4 regions of the Arthrobacter sp. 05L45_2 genome follow, and region 4 is predicted to be linked to each of the others. Evidence: riboswitches for the same ligand, from Rfam matches in the RefSeq annotation. Region 4 holds a riboswitch; each other region holds the start of a gene.
The links. Region 4 has a riboswitch for thiamine pyrophosphate ahead of thiC (phosphomethylpyrimidine synthase ThiC). Riboswitches for the same ligand answer to the same signal wherever they lie in the genome.
Positions count from the first base shown of each region.

Region 1 (4,597 bases), on a different contig from region 4:
GGCACAGGCCACACCGGCTCCGGGTGCGGTGTTGGGCCCGGACGGGGTAATTCAGCCCACCAGCTCCAGCCGGACCTCCCGCGTGACGATGTCCGCGGATACCACACGCACCCGCACCTGGGTGCCGGACTCCAGCTCGCCGGGGCAGCGTGCCGTCACCGCGGGCTCGGCGATCTGGACGATCCCGGACGGGCCGTTGCCGTTCCCGTTTCCATTCGCGTTGCCGTTGCCGTTGGCGTTGGCCGGGGCACCATTCGCACCGTTCGCACCATTCGCGCCATTCGCGCCGTTGGGTGCACCGTTTTTGGCCGGCTTCGATCCGGAGATGACGACGGCGTCGAACTCCTGGCCGACGTGGTTGATGAGCAGGGCGGCCTCCACTGTGTCCAGCGCCAGCCGCTCGAGTTTGGCGGCCAACTGGTCGGAGGCGGCCATGATCGCCGGCAGGGAGGGCAGTGCCTCGCGGGCCCACCCTGGAACCTCGTCGCCGTTGGACAGCGCCTCGCAGATGACGAGGACAAACCGGTCGATCAGGCGGCGCAGCGGGGCCGTTGAGTGGGCGTACGCCGCCCCGATGGCGGACTGGATGGCGTCCTCGGGAACCACGCCGTCGAACGGGGTGTAGCCGGCGCCGCGGAACAGCATCCCGGCCGAGTGCACAATGGCCAATTGGCGCGGGTCGGTGGGATCCAGGGTCCGCAGGTATTCCCCGTAGCTGATCCGGCCGTCCCACGGCTTGCCGAGGGCGCCGGTCTGGCGCCGGAAGTGCCGGAGCGAGCGCTCATCGGGGGCCGGCATGGTGCGCAGGATGCCCACCTTGCCCTGCAGCATCAGCTCGGCGGCGGCCATCCCGGTCATCAGGGAAATCTGGGCGTTCCAGTCTTCCACCGGCAGCGGCGGGGCGGCGACGATCCGGTAGCCGCCGTCGGGCAGCTGCTCAATTTCCTGTTCGGGAATATTCAGGCTTGCCCCGCCGCGGGCGCGCTCGAGCTCCACCCGTTTGCTGCCCACCTCCTTGAGCAGCTGCAGCACGGGCGCGGCGGTCCCGGCGTCGAGGTCCGCCTGCACACCGTGGTAGCTGAGCTTGGCACGGCTGCGGACCTGCGCCCGCCGGACCCGCACCGAGGACACCTCGGCGGCCGCGTCGAGGTCGAACTCCCAGACGAAAGCGGCGCAGAGCTGGTCGGCGAGGAGGCTGCCGGCGGCCTCGCTGATGATCTCGGGGTGCAGCGGGATCCGGCCGTCCGGGGTGTAGAACGTCTGCCCGCGGCGCCTGGTCTCGGCGTCGAGTGCACCGCCGGGAGCCACGAAGGAGGGGACATCGGCAATCGCGTAGAACACCTTGTAGCCGTCACCGGAGCGGTCGATGTACAGGGCCTGGTCCAGGTCCGTGGAGGACGCCGGATCAATGGTTACGAACTCCACGTGCGTCAGGTCCAGGCCGGGCAGCTCATGGCCGGCCACGGCGGCCTCGGCGTCCCGCCGCGCGTCGGCCGGGAACGGTCCCGGCAGTTCCAGGACGGTGCGCAGCGCGTTAAGCGCCTGGGCCAGCTGGTTCTGCTGCTGTCGGACGCTCGGAGTCAGGCGATGATGAGACACGGAATCAGGGTAGCCCGATTTCCGCCGCTAGTGTTGAAGCATGAGCACCTCCCCGGATGAGCCCGCCCGCTTCAACCGTTTCCGCAGGGACCTGCTGGGCGTTATGGCCTACGGGGAGTTGTCGGCGTTCGAACGGCTCTCCTCCGACGCCCGGTATTCGCCCACCCTGCACGACCGGTCCGTGCTGGGCCGCCTTGCCGTCATCGAGTTCCAGCACTTCGAGCTGGTCTGCGCGAAACTGGCCGAACTCGGCGTGGACGCGGAGGAGGCGATGCAGCCGTTCCYGGCCTCGGTGGACCACTTCCATGAGCGCACCCGGCCCGCCGACTGGTACGAGTCACTGATGAAGGCGTACGTGATCGACACGGTCTCCGCCGACTTTTACCGGCGGGTTTCGGGTTATGTGGACGCCGGGACGGCCGGCCTGATCGAGCAGGTCCAGTCCGCAGGCGACGCGACGGCCGTGCTCCGGGAGCGGCTGAAGGCGGCGCTGGCCGATGACCCGCGGCTGGCCTCCCGGCTGGCCCTGTGGGCCCGGCGGTTGCTCGGCGAGGCGCTCACCCAGGCCCAACGGGTCAGTGTGGACCACGCGTTCCTCGACGGGCTGGCCGGTGAGGACCCGGCCCGGGCCGGTGAGCTCGCCCGGGAGCTCACCGCGGAACTCGCCGCCGGGCACTCCCGCCGGATGTCCGGGCTGGGGCTCGCGGGCTAGCTAGCCGACGTCGGAATCCGCGCCGGCGTCGAGCGCGGCGAGCAGGGCGCGCGCTGCGCCCGCCGGGTCCGCGGCCTCGGTGATCGCCCGGACCACCACAATCCTGCGGGCCCCGGCGTCGACCACCTGCTCCACGTTGCCCAGATCGATCCCGCCGATCGCGAACCACGGCACCACTCCGGAGACCTTGCCGACGCCGGCTTCCGAGGCCCGCCAAATCGCCGCGGCGGCGTACCGCACCAGGTCCGTTCCGACCGCGGCGCGGCCAGGCTTGGTGGGCGTCGCCCAGACCGGCCCCACGCAGAAGTAGTCCAAGCCGGTCCGGCCCGGGGAGGCGGCGATGGCCGCGTCCACCTGGTCCGGCGTGTGGGTGGACATGCCGATCACCGTGTTCTTGCCCAGGAAGTCGCGGGCCGCCGTGAACGGAATGTCCTTCTGGCCGATGTGGAAGACCGGCGCACCCGCCAGCGAGGCGAGGTCGGCGCGGTCATTGACGGCCCACAGCCGGCCGTGCCGCTGCGCCGTGGCGTGCAGGACCCCGAGGAGCTCCAGTTCCTCGGCCGCCTCCAGCGACTTGTCCCGCAACTGGATGATGTCCACCCCGCCGGCAAAGGCAGCGTCGACAAAATCTTCAAAGTCCCCGCGCTCTTTCCGTGCATCAGTGCACAGATACAGGCGGGCGGTGGTGTGCAGGTCCTGGCTCATATCCCAAGCGTAGTTCCTCTAAACTGGGCGCATACCGCGGGAGCCCGCGGGCCGTACGCGGCCGCCGGGCTGAGAGGGCGTCAGAGCCGACCGCTTGACCTGATCCGGTTAGTACCGGCGTAGGGAAGGAAACCATGACCCCACCAGCCGTACCGTACGACGTCGCCGTGATCGGCGGGGGAGTGATCGGCCACGGAATCGCCTGGGCAGCGCGCCGCTCCGGCCGGACTGTGGCCCTCATCGATGATGCCCCTGGCAGCGGCGCCAGCTGGGCCGCCGCCGGCATGCTGGCGCCGGTCAGCGAACTGCACTACCAGGAGGAAGACCTCCTGGCCCTGATGCTCGAAGGCTCCAGGCTGTGGCCGGCCTTCGCCGCCAGCCTGGCCGACGGCGCGCCCGGGGGCCTGCCCGACGGCGGCCCGCAGCCGGGCAGCACCGGCTACAGCACGACGCCGACCCTCGCCGTCGGCGTGGACGCCGCCGACCGCCGGGCGCTCACCGACCTGCGGGAGGTGCAGCTGGCGTGCGGCCTGGCCGTGGACCCCCTGACGGTGCGGGAGGCACGGTCCCGGGAGCCCCTCCTGAGCCCCGGCATCTCCTGCGCCTTCGCCATCCCCGCCGACCACCAGGTGGACCCGCGGCGGCTGCTGGCACGGATGGGGCGTCTGCTGGCCGCCGACCCAGAATTCGTGGCCGTGCCGAGCCGGGCGGCCGCCCTGCTCTGGGATGACGGCCGCGTCGCCGGGGCCCGGCTGGAGGGCGGGGGAGATATCCGCGCCACCGAAACGGTCGTGGCCAACGGCCTCGGCGCAACCGATCTGCAGGCCCTGCCGCAGGGGCTGGTGCTGCCGCTGCGCCCCGTCTACGGTGACATCCTCAGGCTGCGGGTGCCGCCCCGGCTCCGTCCCTTGCTGGGCTCCACGGTCCGGGGGCTGGTCCGCGGGGTCCCGGTGTACATCGTGCCCCGGGACGACGGCACGGTGGTGATCGGCGCGACCCAGCGCGAGGACGCACCTTCGACCGCCAGCGCGGTCTCGGCCGGCGGCGTCTACCAGCTCCTGCGTGACGCCCAGCAGCTTCTTCCGGCGGTCGCCGAACTCGAACTGCTGGAAGCCACAGCGCGGGCGCGGCCGGGCACACCGGACAACGCCCCGCTGATCGGGCGGGTCGCCGGTCCGGGGGATGGCCCTGACATCGAGGGCCTGATCATCGCCACCGGGTTCTTCCGGCACGGGGTCCTGCTGACTCCGGCCGCCGCGGCGATCTGCCAGGCGTTGCTGGACGGCCGGCCGGATCCGCGCTGGGCCCGGTTCCGCCCCGACCGCTTTCCCCGCCCCCAGGCCGCGGCCCATAGATTCTCAGCAAAAGACAGGACACCAGCATGAACATCAGGCTCAACGGAGCACAGCACGCCGTCGCCGACGGCGCCACCGTCAGCGCCCTGGTCAGCGGGGTCACCGGACGGCCGCTTGCCGCCAACGGCCAGGCCACGGACGGGCGGAAGCTCGGCGTCGCGGTCGCCCGCAACGCCGAGGTGGTCCCGCGCAGCCAATGGCACGCGACGGCGCTCGCCGAGGGCGA
Region 1 covers NZ_JBFTNO010000017.1:262-4,858, forward strand. Annotated here, with positions in the region: gene AC1DHD_RS02690 (RNB domain-containing ribonuclease) at 52-1,599, opposite strand; gene AC1DHD_RS02695 (ferritin-like fold-containing protein) at 1,640-2,311, shown strand; gene thiE (thiamine phosphate synthase) at 2,312-3,016, opposite strand; TPP riboswitch at 3,043-3,160, shown strand; gene thiO (glycine oxidase ThiO) at 3,151-4,401, shown strand; gene thiS (sulfur carrier protein ThiS) at 4,398-4,597, shown strand, end outside.
Region 1: another riboswitch for thiamine pyrophosphate. It lies ahead of thiO (glycine oxidase ThiO); the one in region 4 lies ahead of thiC (phosphomethylpyrimidine synthase ThiC).

Region 2 (3,607 bases), on a different contig from region 4:
CGCGACGTCTTCAACGAGGACTTCTCCAAGCTGATCGTCTCCGGCGAGGAAGCCTGGGACACCATCGAGGCCTACGTCACCTACGTGGCACCGGACCTGGTGGGCCGGCTCGAGAAGTGGACCAAGGACACCGACATCTTCGCCGCCTGGCGCATCGACGAGCAGATCCACAAGGCGCTTGACCGCAAGGTCTTCCTGCCGTCCGGCGGTTCGCTCGTGATCGACCGCACCGAAGCCATGACCGTGGTGGACGTCAACACGGGCAAGTTCACCGGCAGCGGCGGCAACCTCGAGGAAACCGTCACCAAGAACAACCTGGAAGCGGCCGAGGAAGTTGTCCGGCAGCTGCGCCTGCGCGACATCGGCGGCATCATCGTCATCGACTTCATCGACATGGTGCTCGAATCCAACCGGGATCTCGTACTGCGCCGCATGGTGGAGTGCCTGGGCCGGGACCGGACCAAGCACCAGGTCGCCGAGGTGACCTCACTCGGCCTTGTGCAGATGACCCGCAAGCGGATGGGCACCGGGCTCCTGGAAGTCTTCGGCGAGCAGTGCGAAGCGTGTGCCGGCCGGGGCATCGTCACCCACGACGAACCCGTCGAGCACCGCCGCGCCAACACCGTCGCCGCTGAGCACCACGTCCCGCGGACCGAACACCAGCCTGCAGCCCGAAGTGAGCGCAAGCGTCGCCGCGGCAAGGGCGGCCAGGGGAACGGCGAGGCCATGCCGTCCACGCCGGCCGTTGCAGCCCACCCCGAGCCGACGGAAGCGGAACGCCACGCCAAGGCGGAGGCAACCCGCGCGGCACTGGCGAACATCGCCGCCGCCGCGCACGCCGCCCACCTGCACGACGGCGACGCGCATTCCGCGCCGGACGCCGCCACCCGGCAGGCCGCGCTCGATGCCGCGGTAGAGCTCGCTTCGACGGAGGAAGCCGCCGGACGTCCGGCCGCGGTCCTGACCTTCGGCGGCGAACAGGTCGCCCTGCCGTTCGTCGAGCACGCCGAGGAAACCCGGCAACCGGCGCTGACCCTGGACCTGCTGACCGAGGCTTTCGCGAGCCTGGGCGACTCCGAGTCCGGTGCGCAGACGGCGGCGGCCCCTGCGGTCGAGACGGCTGCAGCCGAAACTCCGGCGGCCGGGACCGCCGGCGAGGCCCCAGCGGCGTCGCCCCGTGCCACCCGGGGACGGGGACGGGCCCGCACTGCCCGGATCCAGCCGCCAGGCACCCGCACCCGCGAAGAGCAGGCATCGGCACGCCAGGAGGCCGCCAAGGCCCCGGCCCAACAGGCCCCGGCACGCCAGGAGCCCGCCAAGGCCCCCGCGGCTAAGGCTCCGGCCGCAGCAGCGCCTGCTGCCAAGGCTCCCGTCAACCAGGCCCCTGCGGGTTCGGCAGACGGCACGGCACCCCGCCGGGTCCGCCGTAACCGCAGCGCCAGCCGCGCCCAGGGTGCCGCCAACGAGACGTCCGTGCAGCAGCGCGAGAACGCACCGTCGGTAGCAGCAGTCTCCGTCCACGAGGCCAAGGCGCCGGAACCGGCAACGCCCGCCGCTAAGTCCGCCGCTGCGGAACCGGTCATCCTCGGCGTCGGCGTACCGGCCTCGGAGCTCTAGGCCCGGGAAAACCCCACCGCCCGCGGGTATCGTCCGGGCCCGACGTAACATCACGTCGGGCCCGGACGGTGCCCGCGAGTGCGTTAACGGCCCGGAGCTGCGGGGCGGCTAGGCTGGGGAACTGACACGGGGTGCCGCGCATCGAGCCGGCTGAGATCCAGACCCGTTGAACCTGTCCGGTTAGCACCGGCGAAGGGATGTCTTATGCTTTCAACCACCCCGCAGGTAACCGCGCCCCCGGCGGCCCAGCCGGACCCCTCCCGCCCTGCCCCCATCCTGCATTCGGCGTTCCCGGGCCGGGCGGCAGCCCATACGCGGCCCGCTACCGCCCGGATACCCCGCGTCCTGGCCATCGCCGGGTCCGACCCGTCCGGCGGGGCCGGCATCCAGGCGGACCTGAAGAGCATCGCGGCGAACGGAGGCTACGGGATGGCCGCCGTCACGGCCCTGACCGCCCAAAACACCCGGGGTGTGCGGGCCGTGCACGTGCCCCCGGCCTCCTTCCTCACCGCCCAGCTCGAGGCTGTCAGCGATGACATCACCATCGACGCCGTCAAAATCGGGATGCTCGGCGACGCCGCGGTGATTACCGCCGTCCGGGACTGGCTCGAGAAGGTGCGGCCCGCCGTCGTCGTCCTGGACCCGGTCATGGTGGCAACCAGCGGCGACAGGCTGCTCCGCGAATCCGCGGAGGACGCCCTGAGGTCCCTCCTGCCCCTGGCGCACCTCATCACCCCCAACCTGGCCGAGCTCGCCATCCTGGTCGGAGAACCGACCGCCCGGGACTGGGCCGGGGCGTTGGAACAGGGCAAACGCCTCGCGGCGCAAACCGGGACCACGGTGCTGGTCAAGGGCGGACACCTGCCCGATGGCGGCACCTGTCCGGACGCGCTGGTCAACACCGGGGGAGTGCTCCGCGGGGAGACCGTGGAGGTGCCCGGTGAGCGGATCGCCACCCGCAACAGCCACGGTACGGGCTGTTCCCTGTCCTCGGCGCTGGCCACCGCCCAGGTCCGGTGCCAGGACTGGGAAGCGGCGCTGCGGGAAGTCAAACCGTGGCTTCAGGGGGCGCTGGCGGACGCCGGACGCCTCGAAGTTGGCACCGGCAACGGCCCGGTGCACCACTTCCACCACGTAACCGGCGCCCGGCCGCCGGCTGACGGCGACTTCGCCGAGGGCCTCGACGGGATCGCCACCGGCGGCCTGGACGCTATTTATGGTCTGGACTTCATCCGGGGGCTGGCCAGCGGCGCCCTGCCCGAACACGAGTTCGCCTACTACCTGCGCCAGGACGCCTTGTACCTCAACGGCTATTCACGGGTCCTGGCCCGCGCGGCCGCCCTGGCGCCGTCGGAAGCGGAACAGCTCTTCTGGGCCCGGTCGGCGCAACAGTGCCTCGAGGTCGAATCCGAGCTGCACCGGACCTGGCTGGCCGGACGCGCGGGGGAGGCGCGGCCCGGTCCGGTCACGAAGGCCTACGTGGACCATCTCCTCGCGGCCTCGCTGGGCAGTTACGGCGTCCTCACCGCGGCAGCGCTGCCTTGTTTCTGGCTCTACGCCGAGGTGGGCGCAACCTTGCACAGGCAATACCTCGACGCCGGCGCGCCGGCCGAGCACCCCTACGCGGAGTGGCTTCGCACCTACGCCGACGAGGCCTTCGCCGAGGCTACGCGGCAGGCAATCCGGTACACCGACGCCGCGGCCCGGCGCGGTTTCGAGTCGGAGCGGACCGCCATGACCGAGGCGTTCCGGCAGTCCTGCGACTACGAGGTGGCGTTCTTCGACGCGCCGAGGCTGCACGCCTGACGCGGCCCCGGCCCTGCGGCCGGTAACATTATGGGGCGCGGTTCCGGAAGTCGCCGCGGCAGCACCGCTCCAGCCCCTCGGGGACGGGGTGTGGCGGCCGTCACGCATCACTCTCCGGAGCCGGCCTCGTTTGCGGCCGAAGGCAAAATTAGCGTAGTCTAGATCTTCGGTGCTTACGCCAACA
Region 2 covers NZ_JBFTNO010000063.1:38-3,644, forward strand. Annotated here, with positions in the region: partial or broken gene AC1DHD_RS07105 (ribonuclease E/G) at 1-1,617, shown strand, start outside; TPP riboswitch at 1,735-1,832, shown strand; gene thiD (bifunctional hydroxymethylpyrimidine kinase/phosphomethylpyrimidine kinase) at 1,822-3,423, shown strand.
Region 2: another riboswitch for thiamine pyrophosphate. It lies ahead of thiD (bifunctional hydroxymethylpyrimidine kinase/phosphomethylpyrimidine kinase); the one in region 4 lies ahead of thiC (phosphomethylpyrimidine synthase ThiC).

Region 3 (8,414 bases), on a different contig from region 4:
TCAAACAGCTGATGCGCCACACCGGGCCGGCCCTGTCCGCCTTCAACGCCTGGGTGCTGAGCAAGGGCCTAGAGACAATGGCCCTGCGGGTGAACCACTCCTCCGCCTCCGCGCTGCGGCTGGCCGAATGGCTGGAGGCCCAGCCCGCCGTGAGCTGGGTGAAGTACCCCCTGCTGGCCTCCCACCCGCAGTACGAGCTGGCCGCCCGGCAGATGAAAGCCGGCGGCACTGTGCTGACCCTGGAGCTTGCGCCCTCGCCGGGGCGTTCGGCCAAGGACGCGGCGTTCGCGCTGCTGGACGCGCTGCGGATCATCGACATCTCCAACAACCTCGGCGATTCGAAGTCGCTGATCACTCATCCGGCCACCACAACACACCGCGCCATGGGCCCCGACGGGCGGGCAGCGATCGGGCTGAGCGACGGCGTGGTGCGGCTGTCGGTGGGCCTGGAGGACGTTGAGGACCTGATCGGCGACCTGGAGCAGGCGCTCAAGCAGGTGTAGCCCCGCACGCCGTCACTTCGACGGCCCGCTCGACGACGGCGGACATTCCGCGGGCATTGAACTGTTCGCGCTGCAGCTGGGAGCCGGTGCCCTCGGCCAGCAACCGGGTGATGCCCCGGCGGACCAGCTCCAGTTCGCCCTGCTCGGCCAGCACCGGCGCCACGAAGTCCACCAGCGCGTGCACCACCTCGGCTGCGGGGGCGGGGGTGAAGGTGCCAAAGTCCAGCAGTTCCCCGCGGAGCCCGCAGTTGCTGGCCTGCCATGCGGCCATCCGCAGCAGCAGGGTCGGCACCGGGGCGGGGTCCACGCCGTCGTCCCATTCGCGGGATGCCGTCTCGACCAGCGCCCGCACCAGCACGGCTATCAGGGCGGCGTCCTCCGCCCGCAGGCACACATCGGCGACCCGGATTTCGACGGTGGGATGGTGCCGGCACAGCCGTGAATCGAAGTAGACCATCCCCTCATCCATCAGCACCCCGGTCTCGACCAGCCGGTTCACCACCCTGCGGTAGACGGGGAGGCTGCCAAAGATCATGGTGGGCCCGGACCCCGGCCAGCGGTTCCACGCCTGGGTGCGGTAACTCTCGAACCCTGTCTCGGCCCCGTTCCAGTAGGGCGAATTGGCGCTGAGCGCGATCAGGACGGCGAGTTTGTCCCGGATCCGGTCGATCACGGCCACCGCCTCCTCCGGCGACTTCACCAGGGTGTGGACGTGGAGGCCGCAGGTCAGCTGGTTGCGGACCGTGCGTCCGAACCGCTCCTGCATGGTCACGTACCGCTGCTTCGGTGTCAGGTGACTCGAGGAGGCCAGCGGCGAGGTTGCCAGGGCCGCCACCCGGGCGCCGTGCCGGCGGGCGGCGGCGTCCGCTGCCGACCGGGAGCGCCGGATCTCGCGCAGGAGGCTGGTGTGGTCCGCGCAGGGCGGGGTCTGGATTTCGAGCTGTTCGAGCTTGAGCTCGAAACTGAAGCCGGAGTCATCGTGCCGGGTGTCGGCGGGGTCGACGCCGGGCTTCAGGTCGCGCAGCACGGTGTCAGCAAGCGCCAGCGGAACCCCGGTGGCGGGGTCCACGATCAGCAGTTCCTCCTCGACGCCAAAGGTGCGCATGCAACCATTGTGCGCCAGCACCTGCCCTAGACCGCTACCTGTTGTTTCGCGGGAGCGCGGTATCAGTCCTGGAAGTACTCGACCTTGGCGCCGATGGTGTTGAGCCGCTCGGCCAGGTCCTCGTACCCGCGTTCGATCACGTAGATGTTGCGCAGTTCGGACACACCCCGCGCTGCGAGCATGGCCAGCAGCAGGCAGGCGGCCGGGCGCAGGGCCGGCGGGCAGCCGACTTCCGCGGCCCGCCACTTGGTGGGTCCGTTGACGTAGATCCGGTGCGGATCCAGGAGCTGGACCTGCGCGCCGAGCTTGTTCAGTTCGGTCAGGTAGATGGCCCGGTTCTCGTAGACCCAGTCGTGGATCATGGTCTGGCCCTGCGCGTTCGCGGCGATCACGGCGAAGAAGGGCAGGTTGTCGATGTTCAGGCCGGGGAAGGGCATCGGGTGGATTTTGTCCTCCGGCGCTTTGAGCTCCGAGGGCTTGGTGGTGACGTCCACCAGCCGGGTGCGGCCGTTGCGGGCCACGTATTCGGCCGAGACCTCCAGTTGCTGGCCCATCTGCTCGAGGGTGGCCAGCTCGATTTCCATAAACTCGATCGGCACCCGGCGGATGGTGACCTCGGAGTTGGTCACGATTCCGGCGGTGATCAGGCTCATCGCCTCGATCGGGTCCTCGGACGGGAAGTACTCGATGTCGACGTCGATTGAGGGGCGTCCGACGATCTTCAGCGTGGTGGTGCCGACGCCGTCGATCTCCACGCCCAGCATCTGCAGGTAGAAGCAGAGGTCCTGGACCATGTAGTTCGGGCTGGCGTTGCGGATGATGGTGGTGCCGCGGCGGTGGGCGGCTGCCATGATTGCGTTTTCTGTCACGGTGTCGCCGCGTTCGCTCAGCACGAAGGAACGGTCATGCCCGTCCGACGGCGGCGCCTGGACACTGTAGAAACCGGACTTCGCCTCGACGGACAGATCGAACTGCCGCAGGGCCTGCATGTGCGGCTCCACGGTGCGGGTGCCGAGGTCGCAGCCGCCGGCGTACGGCAGCCGGTATTCGGTGGATTCATCCAGCAGCGGGCCCAGCAGCATAATGACGCTGCGGGTTCGGCGGGCGGCCTCGACGTCCATCGCGTCGAGGTCCAGGACGGCCGGGCGCCGGATCTGCAGGTCGTTGTCGTTGAGCCAGGTGCATTCGACGCCGATGCTGGTGAGCACCTCGACGATCCGGTTGACCTCCTCGATCCGGGCCAGCCGGCGCAGGACGGTGGTGCCGCGGTTGATCAGGCTCGCGCACAGCAGGGCGACGCCGGCGTTCTTGCTGCTGTTGACGTCCACGGCGCCGGAGAGCGTACGGCCGCCTTCCACCCGGAGGTGGGTCATCTGCGGCCGGCCCACTTTGACGATCGCCCGGCCAAAGATGGTCTCGAGCCGCTGGATCATTTTCAGGCTCAGGTTCTGCTTGCCCTGCTCCATCCGGGCGATGGCGCTCTGGCTGGTTCCCAGCTCGGCGGCCAGCTGTCCCTGGGTCCAGCCCTTCTCGCCGCGGGCATTCCGAAGGACGGCGCCGACGTATTCAGCAGTCTGTTGAGTCATATTCAATAAATATCACGGATGAGCTATTTGGGCCCGCTTGTGGCCGTGAATTGCAGTGAAGCTCACAAAATATCCATTCTGTGCGATATGCTCTCCTCCCGCCGAGGGCCCGGGGCCCAGCCCTCTGGCGCCACCTCCGGCGCTACTGCTGGCCGAGGAAGACCATGTTCCAGGTCCCGGCGCCGAGCGCTGCCGCCACCGCGCCGCCCGCGATCAGCACGCCGCCGAGGACCACCCACACGTCCATCGGCGTGAATACTGCTGGCCGTGCCCAGGTCCGCGGCGCCCCGCCGAACCCGCGGGCTTCCATGGTCACGGCGAGCCGGGAGGCGCGGCGGACGGCCTGGACCAGCAGTCCGAAGCTTTGCCCCAGTGTGGCCTTCAGCCGCTGCCCCGGGTTCCCGTGCGAGCCGACCCCGCGCGCCCGCCGCGCCATGCCGATGGTCTGCCATTCCTCGGCCATCAGCCCCACCAGCCGCATCGCGGCGAGGGTGCCGAGGACAAAGCGGTGCGGCAGTTTGGCCTGCTGCGCCAGGGCGTCGGCGAAGTCGGTGGGGTCCGTGCAGCTCATCAGCAGGACCGCGGGCAGGGCGATCGCCAGACCGCGCAACAGGAAACCGAGGCCCAGCGCCAGCGAGCCTTCGCTGATGGACCAGACGCCGACGTCGAGCAGGGTCCGTCCGTGGTCCGCGGCCAGGATCGCAGTGCTCCAGCCGCCCAGGGCAGCGGCGAGGATCAGCGGCCAGCCGCGCTGCCAAAGCAGGGCCAGGGTCAGGCCGGCCAGCGGGAACAGCAGGAGTTCGAACCCGAGCGCCACGGAGGCGGATACCCAGTCGATGGAGAGCGCCAGGACGAGGGTGATGAGCAGGACGCCGAAGAACTTGGCTAGCGGATTCGCGCGGGTCAGCACGGCCCCGGTTCCCGGCAGGATCAGCGGGCCCCTCACGGCGCCGCCACCCCCGGGATCGTCCGGCCGGCGCTGTCCGGCTGCCGCGCATGCGGCGCGGCGAGCGTCAGTTCGGTGCCGCCCAGGACGGCGCTGAATTCCGCGTCGTGGGTCACCGAGACCACGGAGGTCCCGGCGTCGAGGAGCTCCGAGAGGAGGGACGCGAGTTCCGCCCACGTGTTGACGTCCTGGCCGAAGGTGGGCTCGTCGAGGACCAGCACCTGCGGGTGGGCGGCCAGCACGGTGGCCACGGAGAGCCGGCGTTTTTCGCCGCCGGAGAGCGTGTAGGGATTGGCGTCCACCAGGTCGCGCAGCCGCAGGCGTTCCAGGAGCTCGTCCACGCGTTCTTCACCATGGCCCAGGTGGCGCGGACCGAACTTCAGCTCGTCCAGCACCCGACCGGTCACGAACTGGTGCTCGGGTTCCTGGAACACGGTGCCGATCCTGGCGATCAACTGCTGGGCCTTCCACTTGTAGGGGTCGATGCCCGCGCCGGCGCTCAGCTCGGTGGTGGCCGATACTGTTCCCGCCACCGGGGCCAGCAGGCCGGCCAGGGTCAGGGCGAAGGTGGACTTGCCGGAGCCGTTCGGGCCGGTGATGGTCAGGGCCTCTCCAGCCCGGACCTGGGCCGCGAGGCCGGTCTGCACCGGCGCCGGCGGGATGGCCCTGAAGCCCTGGAGCAGGCCCGAGCGGCGGGTCCGCTCGCGGGACACGGCGAGGCCTTCGGCGGCCAGGAGCAGCTGCCCGGACTGGACGCCGCCGGACTGGATCCCGCCGGCGGGGACGCCGCCAGACTGGACGCCGTCCCCACCGGGTTGCCGGCGGGGACGGGTGGGCGGCACGTGGCCCGGCACCCAGACCCCGGCAGCGATGAGCATGTCCCTCGCCTGCGCCAGGACCTGGTCCGGGGCGCCGTCCAACAACACGGCCGGCTCCGTGGCAGAGCCCGGCTGCAGCACCACGATCCGGTCGACGAGGTCCTTCCACACGGCCACCCGGTGCTCCACCACCACCAGCGTGGCTCCGGTCCGGTCCAGGCACCGTGCCACGGCGTCACGGACTTCCAGGACACCCGCGGGGTCGAGGTTGGCCGTGGGTTCGTCCAGCAGCAGCAGCCCGGGCCGCATGGCGAGGATCCCGGCGAGCGCCAGGCGTTGCTTCTGTCCGCCCGAGAGCGCGGACGTCGGGTGCTGCAGCGGCAGGCCGGCCAGCCCGACGTCGTCGAGCGCCTCCGCGACCCGCCGCCAGATCTCCGCCGGGGGCACGGAAAGGTTCTCGGCGCCGAAGGCGACGTCGTCACCCAGCCGCGAGAGCACCACCTGGGTTTCGGGGTCCTGCTGGACCAGGCCCGCCGTGCCGCGCCGGGCCCGGGGCGGGGCGCCGTCGATCAGCAGGCTGCCGGTCTCGTCCGAATCCTCGGAGTCCGCGGCCGGTCCCGCGCCGGCGCTGTCGCCGAGCACCCCCGCCAGGGCGTGCAGCAGCGTGGATTTTCCCGCGCCGGACGGCCCCAGGAGCAGCACGCGTTCGCCGGGGCTGATGTCCAGGTCCAAGCCGCTCACGGCCGGGCGGGTGCGGCCGGCATGCCGCCAGCCCCAGCCGCGGGCGGTGACCGCAGCCGGGCGCACGTCGTCGAGGGTTCCCATACGTGTCCGGGCCCTAGGAGAACACGGGTTCCGTTGCCGCCTTGCGGGACGCGAAGGAAGCCAGCACACCGGTCCGGGCCAGGCCGCGGGTGGCGATCCAGGCCAGGGCGCCGGCGATCACGGCCCCGGAGATGGCGCAGAAAATGATGTAGGCGAGCTTGTCACCGGTCTCGTACGCGATGTTCCAGCCCCAGGGCAGGAAGGAGTCGTTCAGGCCGCAGAACAGGCCGGCGCCCGCTCCGGCCAGCAGCGAGACCGGCAGGTTGAACCGCTTGTAGAGGAACGCGGCGAAGATGAGCTCCGCGCCGAGGCCCTGCAGGAAGCCGGAGAACAGCACGGACGCGCCGTACTGCGAGCCCATGATCAGCTCCCCCGTGGCGGCTACGGTTTCGCAGAACACGGCCGCTCCCGGCTTGCGGATAACCAGCATGCCCAGAATCGCGGGGATCATCCACCCGCCGGCGTACAGCCCGGTCAGTGGCGGGTAGACCGCGTTCAGCGGCGTGGTCACCACGTTCGCGCCCTGGTCCCAGGCCCAGAAAATTACGCCGCCGGCAACAGCGATCAACGCCGCCACCACAATGTCCACCACCCGCCAGGTGTATTTGCCCGTGGTCAGTGTCTGCTTTGCAGAAATATCAGTCATGTCTTCCTCCTGAGGTACAGGAGGGGAGGGTGCTCCGGTGGCGCCGCGGTTTGCACCGCGGGTGCCGGGCACCCTGAGAACTCGACTCCCTTGCGCCGGTACTAACCGGATCAGGTTCGAGGGTCTGCGGCTGTCCGCACTCTCAGCGCCCACCTAAGGTTCCGGACTGCTCCGGAGGCCCGACGGCGGCGCTCCCCTGTCGTATGCAATTCACCCTTGTGGGCTGGCTCAGTTTACACCCGGCAGATCGCCCGCACGAGCCGGTGACCGGGATCGGCCTGCTTGGTAGAGTCTGCTCAGATCGCGAGCATCGGCCGCAGCCGCGGCCGGGCCCCGGCCGCGGCTGACGGAAGGTGATTCCTTTGACCGACTCCCCAGCGCCTTCCCCCGACTTCGACCCCGATTCCGCGGAGCCCCAGCCGCCGGGTTCCCTGGCGGCGCTCATCGGCCGCATCCTCACCGAAATCGAGGAGCTCCAGTTCCGGTCCTTCAGCAAGGACGACGCCCTGGACCTGGGGCTGCTCCTGGTGGAACTGGGCCGGGAGCGCTCCCATCCGATCGCCATCGACATCACCAAGGGCGAGCAGGTGCTCTTCCACGCGGCGCTGGAGGGCGCCACCCCTGACAACGGCCGCTGGATCAAAGCCAAGCAGCGCACGGCCGTGCGGTACGAGGTCCCGTCCCTGCTCGTGGGGCTGCGGGCGCGGGCGTCCGGGCGGCGGATCGAGGACAACGCCTGGTTCGACCAGCTGGAATTCGCGGCCCACGGCGGCTCCTTCCCGATCTACCTGCGCGGAACCGGAATGATCGGCACGGTCACCGTATCCGGCCTGCCGCAGAAGGCTGACCATGAGCTGGTGGTCGAGGCGCTGTCGGAAATCCTCGGACGGCAGGGACGCTAGGCTAGGGGGAGCCCTGTTTCCGCCCGCAAGGAGTACGACGCATGAACATCCTCATCAAGTTGCTCGGCACCGGCATCAGCCTCGTCGCCGGTTTCGTCGGGACCAAGCTGGTCGACACCGCGTGGGAGAAGACCACCGGCAACAAGCCGCCGAAGGGCCACGACGACGACGTCCCCACCACCCTGCGCCAGGCCCTGACGTTCGCGCTGATCTCCGCTTCGGTCAGCGCCATCATCCAGGTCCTCGCCAACCGCGGCACCCAGCGCGCCATCAGCCGCTTCGCCAAGACCCAGGACATCGTCTAAGGGCACACCGCTATGGGCACACCGCCCGGCGTCACTCGCCGTCGTCGGTGAACCCGCGTTTCCCGGCCGCCTGCTGCACCACGGCTTCGAGCTCGTCGGCGCTGAGCAGTTCCGGGTGCAGGTGCTTGGTCCGGTAGCCGGCCCGGCCCACCATGTGGGCCGAGACCGGCACCGTGAGCAGCTGGAAGATCCACGCGACCACCAGCACCGGCCACACCCACCATGTGCGCATCTGCAGCCCGACGGCGCACAGCAGCAGGAACAGCCCCAGTACCTGCGGCTTGGTGGCGGCGTGCATCCGGCTCATCAGGTCCGGGAAGCGCAGCAGGCCGATCGCGGCGCCGAGGGACATGAGCGCCCCCACCACCATAAAGACGGCAGAGACTGCGTCGATCACGGTATCCACGGAGCTCGTCTCAGGATTCATTGGGCTGCTTCCTCCGGTCCGCCACGAACCGTGCCACCGTCACCGAGCCGACGAAGCCGATGATGGAGATGGCCACGAGCAGCATCAGGTTGTTCAGGTGCCGGTTGACGGCCATGTCGATGCAGAGCGCCGCGCCGAGGATGGCCAGCAGGACGTCCGCGGCCAGCACCCGGTCCAGCAGCGAGGGCCCGCGCGCGATGCGGATGATCGCCCCGGCCGCGGCAAGGGAGAGCACGACGGCGGTGATGATCAGGACGAGGGGCATCATCCGGCTACCTCCTGCTGGAGTGCGGTCAGTTCGGCCGGGGTGCCCATGATCCGGATCAAGCCCGCTTCGGTGTCACGCACTTC
Region 3 covers NZ_JBFTNO010000101.1:1,300-9,713, reverse strand. Annotated here, with positions in the region: gene AC1DHD_RS09520 (O-succinylhomoserine sulfhydrylase) at 1-503, shown strand, start outside; gene AC1DHD_RS09515 (glutamate--cysteine ligase) at 490-1,608, opposite strand; gene AC1DHD_RS09510 (UDP-N-acetylglucosamine 1-carboxyvinyltransferase) at 1,671-3,194, opposite strand; gene AC1DHD_RS09505 (energy-coupling factor transporter transmembrane component T family protein) at 3,337-4,140, opposite strand; gene AC1DHD_RS09500 (ABC transporter ATP-binding protein) at 4,137-5,783, opposite strand; gene AC1DHD_RS09495 (ECF transporter S component) at 5,797-6,429, opposite strand; TPP riboswitch at 6,499-6,637, opposite strand; gene AC1DHD_RS09490 (heme-degrading domain-containing protein) at 6,792-7,331, shown strand; gene AC1DHD_RS09485 (DUF4235 domain-containing protein) at 7,373-7,636, shown strand; gene mnhG (monovalent cation/H(+) antiporter subunit G) at 7,668-8,063, opposite strand; gene AC1DHD_RS09475 (MrpF/PhaF family protein) at 8,053-8,331, opposite strand; gene AC1DHD_RS09470 (Na+/H+ antiporter subunit E) at 8,328-8,414, opposite strand, start outside.
Region 3: another riboswitch for thiamine pyrophosphate. It lies ahead of AC1DHD_RS09495 (ECF transporter S component); the one in region 4 lies ahead of thiC (phosphomethylpyrimidine synthase ThiC).

Region 4 (6,928 bases):
GGCATTGTGCTCCGTGCCCTTGCCGACGACGGCCGGGGCGCCGCCGGCGGCCACGTCGTGGCGCACTCGCAGGGGGCCATCGCGGCGATGATGGCCGCCGTCGAACGCCCCGACCTTGTGCACTCGCTCACCCTGGTTGAACCGGCGTGCCTCTCGCTCACGGCCGAACTGCCGGCGACCGCCGCGCACCGGGCGCTGATGCAGCCCCTGTTCGATGTCCGGCACAACCTCAGTGACGAGGACTTTCACCGCGAGTTCGTCCGCCGGGTCTTCGCCGCCCACGCACCCGTCCGCGGCAGTGTGGGAGCGCCTACGCCCGACGACGGCCGGGACATCCGCCGGCTGAGGTTGCAGGCCCCGCCGTGGGACGCGCCGCTGCAGATCGTCCCGGGCGTCCCGACGCTGGTCCTCACCGGAGGCTGGGAACCGCTGTATGAGGAGATTGCGGGCTACCTGCGCGAAACGGGCGCCCTGCACCGCACGGCCCCGGGCGGGCACCGTCCGCAGGATTCCAGGGAAGGCGACCGCACCATCCGCACCTTCATCGCCGGCGTCAGCCGCAGCCGGCAGCCGTACGCGTCCTGACACGGACGTACCGCGAATCCGAACAGCGACGCAGGGCGCCCGCCCTTGGCGGGAGGGCGACCTGCGGGGGCCGGGGTCCTAGTTACTCGGGCGAACCCACGGCCGGCTCGGGCAGGTAGACCTTGCCGCCAGCCGCGAGGAACTCCGCGCTCTTCTCCCGCATCCCGTCAGCCTGCCGGGCGATGGCAGCCTGGGTTTCCGCTGACCCGAACTCGTCCCGGATGTCCTGGCTGATCCGCATGGAGCAGAACTTAGGCCCGCACATGGAACAGAAGTGGGCTGTCTTGGCCGGTTCCGCCGGCAGCGTCTCGTCGTGGAAGGCCTCGGCGGTGACCGGGTCGAGGGACAGCGCAAACTGGTCCCGCCAGCGGAACTCGAAACGCGCCCTGGAGAGCGCGTCGTCGCGCTCGTGGGCGCCGGGATGTCCCTTGGCCAGGTCCGCGGCGTGGGCGGCGATCTTGTAGGTGATGACGCCGGTCTTCACATCGTCCTTGTTGGGTAGCCCGAGGTGTTCCTTCGGCGTGACGTAACACAGCATGGCGGTGCCGTATCGGGCGATCTCGGTGGCGCCGATTGCTGAGGTGATGTGGTCGTAGCCGGGTGCGATGTCCGTCACCAGCGGTCCCAGCGTGTAGAACGGAGCGCCCTGGCATAGTTCCTGCTGGCGCTCCACGTTTTCCCGGACCAGATGGAGGGGCACATGTCCGGGGCCTTCAACCATGACCTGCACATCGAACTCCCACGCCCGCTGGGTCAGCTCAGCCAGGGTATCCAGCTCGGCGAACTGGGCAGCGTCGTTGGCGTCCGCCGTCGAGCCCGGCCGCAGTCCGTCGCCCAGCGAAAACGAAACGTCGTACTTCGCGAAAATCTCGCACAGCTCATCGAAATGTGTGTAGAGGAAGTTCTCCCGGTGGTGCGCCAGGCACCACCCGGCCATGATCGAGCCGCCGCGCGACACGATACCCGTAACCCGGTTGGCTGTCAGGGGGACGTAACGCAGTAGCACGCCTGCGTGGATGGTCATGTAGTCCACCCCCTGTTCGCACTGTTCGATCACGGTGTCCCGGAAGATCTCCCAGGTCAGGGCATTCGCCTCGCCGTTGACCTTCTCCAGCGCCTGGTAGATCGGTACAGTGCCGATGGGGACGGGGGAGTTGCGGATGATCCACTCGCGCGTGGTGTGGATGTCGTCACCGGTGGAGAGGTCCATGACGGTGTCCGCACCCCACTGCGTGGCCCACTGAAGCTTGTCGACTTCCTCGGCAATAGAGCTGGTAACGGCGGAGTTGCCGATGTTGGCGTTGATCTTCACAAGGAACGCCTTGCCGATGACCATCGGCTCTGACTCCGGGTGGTTAATGTTGCTGGGGATGATCGCCCGGCCGGCGGCCAGCTCGCTGCGAACGAGTTCGACGTCGCAGTTCTCGCGCAGGGCGACGTAGCGCATCTCGGGTGTGACCGTTCCGTTCCTCGCGTAATGCATCTGCGTGACCGTCCGGCCGGCAACCGCGCGGCGAGGCTGCGGGGGCGCGCCGCGCCACTCGGCAGAGGCGGCGCCCCGCCGGACCGCGGACTTGCCGTCGTCGAGCAAGTTGCGTTCCCTGCCGCTGTAGGGCTCGGTGTCCAGGCGTTCGGTGATCCAGTCGCTACGGAACGGGGCCAGACCCACGACGGGATCGCTGCCCGGGCCTGCCGTCCGATACACCCGAAACGACGGATTTGCCGAGCCTCCGGGCGACGGCTCCAAGGCGATCTCCGTCACCGGTACGCGGATCCCGCCGGCTTCGACATACGCCAGGCCATGCGACTTCAGTGACTGGGTTACCGGCGGGGCAGCAACGGCGGCGGGGCCGTTCTGAACCGTGCTGTTCCCGTATCGGGCAGGGCTGTGCTGGGGATTTGTGGTGCTCAAAGGGTTACTCACTTCCTTCGCCGGCATTACCCGGACAGGTTCAACGGTCGCAGGCTGCGTCAGCCCGATCTCAGCCCCTGCAAGGGCACCCGTGTGGTCGTAGACGAAGCTACCACAGGCTGCTTGTAGTTGACGGTTGTCCCGGGGCGCCGGGTCGTTATGCGGATTAAGCTGTAGGCCATGAGCATTATCGAGTTCAGCGGCACGGTCCTCACCTCCCCGGATCAGGAGCGGCGCGGGTTGTGGGCGGTCGACGGCAAGCTGACTTTCGACCGTCCGCGGGCGCCGTCGGACCTCGTGCTGGACGGCTGGGTCATTCCCGGACTGGTCGACGCCCATTGCCACATCGGCCTCGGCCCGGAGGGCGACGTTCCGGAGGACGTAGTGGAACGGCAGGCGCAGACGGACCGCGACGCCGGGACCCTCCTGGTCCGCGACGCAGGAGCGGTGCATTACACCCGCTGGGTCCAGCAACGGGCCGACCTTCCTCGAATCATCCGCGCCGGCCGGCACATTGCCCGGACCCGCCGGTACCTGCGGGGCTTCGCCGTTGAAGTGGAGCCGGAGGAACTGGTCGAGACGGTCCGCAAGCAGGCCCGTGCCGGCGACGGATGGGTGAAGCTGGTGGGGGACTGGATCGACCGCGACGCCGGCGATCTCGCCGCCAGCTTCCCGGCGGCGGCCGTCATGGACGCAGTCCGTGCAGCCCACGACGAGGGGGCCCGCGTCACGGCGCATTGCTTCGCCGAGCAGACCCTGGACGACATGCTCGACGCCGGGATCGACTGCATTGAGCATGGAACGGGCCTGCTGCCCCGGCACCTGCCCCGCTTCATCGAACAGGGCGTGCCGATTGTGCCGACCCTGATCAATATTGCGACCTTCCCGGACATCGCGGCCCAGGCGCGGGACAAATTTCCCCGTTATGCAGCCCATATGCTCGGGCTCTGGGAACGGCGGGCCGAGCGGGTCCTCGAGGCGCACGAGGCCGGCGTCGTTCTATACGCCGGGACCGACGCGGGCAGTGTCATCAAGCACGGGCGGATTGCCGACGAGATCCAGGCCATGCACGCCGCGGGACTGCCCGCCCGGGCCGCCCTCGACGCCGCCGCCTGGGCCGCGCGGGCATGGCTCGGCGCAGAGGGCATCGCCGAGGGTGCCAGTGCCGATGTGCTGGTCTGCAGTGAGGATCCGCGCCGGGATCTCGCCACCCTGCAGGCACCACGGAGCATAGTGTTGCGCGGACAAGTGGTTCGGTCCGAGGTGCATTAGGAATAAATTGAAGCTTCAAGTAATTTAGCACTATGAAGGGTCACCGAAAGGCGGTGGCCACAAACCACCGGAGCGTTGCGATGACCGCAGAAACCAGCACCCAGGATCTCCTTCCGGCCGAACTCACCATGGGCACCGTGATGCTCAAGGTCGGCGACATGAAGGTGATGACCGACTACTACCAGCGCGCCCTTGGCCTCGACATCGTGGCCGAGCAGGACGGCGGCCTCTACCTCGGCCGCAAGGCCAAGCCGCTGGTCCACCTCGCGCCTGCGCCCGGACTCAACCTGCCCTCGCGCGGTGAAGCGGGCCTGTTCCACACCGCCCTGCTCTTCGATGACCAGGCTTCGTTGGCCGCCACTATCGCCTCCGCCGCCCAATACGAACCGCAGTCCTTCACCGGCAGCGCCGACCACCTGGTCAGTGAGGCGTTCTACTTCAACGATCCCGAGGGCAACGGCATCGAGCTCTACTGGGACCGGCCGCGCGACGCCTGGTCCTGGGAAGGAACGAACGTGGTGATGGATAGCCTCGCTCTGCCACCCCAGCGGTACCTTGAGCAGCACCTGACCGAGGCCTCACTGGCCGGACAGCGCGAGGCCGAGGCCGGCGTCGGGCACGTCCACCTGCAGGTCGGCGACGTGCAGTCCGCACACGACTTCTACGTCGGCACACTCGGCTTTGAGAAGACCGCCGGCTGGCACGGCCAGGCGCTCTTTGTCTCGGCCGGCGGCTACCACCACCACATGGCTATGAATGTCTGGAACAGTCGCGGGGCCGGACCGCGCCGCGACACCCTGGGCCTCGGCGAGGTCCTGATCGAAGTACCGTCGGGCGACGATGTCGGCGCCCTTGCCGACCGCCTCAAGACGGCCGGGGTCGAATCGCACCACACCGGCGCCGAGCTCCGATTCGACGACCCCTGGCGCAACCGCATCCGGGTCGCGGTCCGCTAACTGCCCTCGACGGACATGCCCGTTCCGTGGCCCAGGGATGGACATGCCCATCCTTTGGCGTCAGGGGCGGGCATGCCCGTTGGTTGCCGCGTTGGCGCACGGACATGTCCGCTCCTCGGGTCGGCGCATGGACATAACGTGAATATGTCCATTCGTCGGCGCCAGGGATGGGCATGTCCGTCCCGGGGGTGGCGTGCGAACAGTTAGGCTGAACTGACGCCACCACCGCGGCCTCGCCGCACTACACCGAAGGATGAGTTCATTGGGATTTGCTGAAATCTTCGTGGCCACCCATGATGCCGCCCTCAAGCGCGCGACGGCCCTCGACGGCGGCGCCGCAGCCGCCCCGGGCGCGGTCCGGATCCAGGACATCAGCGACTTCGAGGTCGAGCGGCTCGGCGACCTGGCCGGTACCGCGGTGCACGCTGCGGGCGCCGATTACGAACTCGCCATGGTGGACGTGGCCAGCGACTCGCTCCTGGGCGTCCCCGCCGCCATGGTCCGCGCACTCGCGGACCTGCTCAGCTACGAGACGGAAGGCGACGGCGACGTGCTCGCCGACGTCGCCGAAAGCTGGGCGGCGGAAGAGGATATGCCCTTCGGCGCGGACCAGGCGGCCCGCTATGTCCGCCAGCTCGCCGGGCTCGCGGCCGGCGTCGACCCGGCCACCCGGGCCGGACTTTACGTCTGGACTTCCTGACGCCGCGAACAAGGGCCGCCGCCCCATCACCCTGGTAAAAACCGGCCCCATCACGCCCGGCTGGGGTGTCAAGTCGAAATCCTCGCGGTGATCTGGCACAATGAACAGGTACTCGATCTGCGTGGCCCCTCTCTCCGCGTCCGGATCCTGTCCTTTAGAACCCCCAAGTACGGCCCGCCCCACGGGTGCAGAACGCCGGGCTCGACCCCGTTTCAGAAACAGGAGTGACCACAAAAGTGGCCGTAAAGATTCGCCTTAAGCGCTTCGGTAAGATGCGCGCACCGTACTACCGCATCGTCGTCATGGACGCACGCTCCAAGCGTGATGGCCGTGCCATCGAAGAGATCGGCAAGTACCACCCGACCGAAGAGCCCTCGTACATCGAGGTCGACTCGGACCGTGCCCAGTACTGGCTCGGCGTCGGCGCACAGCCGTCCGAGCAGGTTTCCGCGATCCTGAAGATCACCGGTGACTGGCAGAAGTTCAAGGGTCTCCCGGGCCAGGAGGGCACCTTGAAGACTAAGGCTCCCAAGGAAGCCTTTGTCACCCCGGAAAAGGGTTCCGTGATCATCCCGGAAGCCATCACCAAGAAGGCTAAGAAGGACGACGCAGCCGAGGCTCCGGCCGACGCCGAAGCAGAGACCACCGAGGCTGAGTAGATTGCTGGCAGAAGCGCTCGAACACCTGGTCCGCGGGATTGTTGACAGCCCCGAGGACGTCAAGGTCAGTGCCAAGAACAACCGCCGCGGGGACACCCTCGAAGTGCGCGTTCATCAGGACGACCTCGGACGGGTGATCGGTCGCCAGGGCCGCACCGCACGCGCACTGCGCACTGTGGTGGCGGCACTGGCGGACGGCGAGCAGGTCAGGGTCGACGTCGTCGACACCGACCGCCGCCGGTAGCGCGACCAGCAGTACTTATCTTTAGTCCGGCCCCTCCACCAGCTTATGGTGGAGGGGCCGGACTGTTTTGCGCAGCAAATGCACCAACACTTTCAAAACGAATCGAACAGAGGAACAGATGCAGCTTCAGGTGGCACGAATCGGCAAGCCCCACGGCATCCGCGGCGAGGTAACCGTTCAGGTGCTGACGGACGCTCCCGGTGACCGCTTCGTTCCCGGCACCCAGTTCGTGGTTGAGCCGGCCTCGTCCGGTCCACTGACCGTGGAAAGCGCCCGCTGGAACAAGGACATCCTGCTGCTGGCCTTCGAGGAAGTGGAAACCCGCAATGACGCGGAAGCCCTCCGCGGCGCCAAACTCTACATTGAGACCGAGGAGCTGGACGAGCACGACGACGAGGGCTGGTACGAGCACGAGCTCGTGGGACTGGACGTCCGCGTCGGCGATACCGTCGTCGGCAAGGTCTCCGGACTGCACACCATGCCGGTCCAGGACCTGTTGGTCGTAACGGACCGGGGCGGCAAGGAAATCCTGATCCCGTTCGTGGAGCAGATCGTCCCCGAGGTCAACGTCGCCGACAAATACGTCGTTGTCACCCCGCC
Region 4 covers NZ_JBFTNO010000011.1:4,969-11,896, forward strand. Annotated here, with positions in the region: gene AC1DHD_RS01930 (alpha/beta fold hydrolase) at 1-585, shown strand, start outside; gene thiC (phosphomethylpyrimidine synthase ThiC) at 668-2,524, opposite strand; TPP riboswitch at 2,493-2,600, opposite strand; gene AC1DHD_RS01940 (amidohydrolase family protein) at 2,678-3,769, shown strand; gene AC1DHD_RS01945 (VOC family protein) at 3,850-4,725, shown strand; gene AC1DHD_RS01950 (hypothetical protein) at 4,988-5,425, shown strand; gene rpsP (30S ribosomal protein S16) at 5,662-6,084, shown strand; gene AC1DHD_RS01960 (RNA-binding protein) at 6,086-6,328, shown strand; gene rimM (ribosome maturation factor RimM) at 6,447-6,928, shown strand, end outside.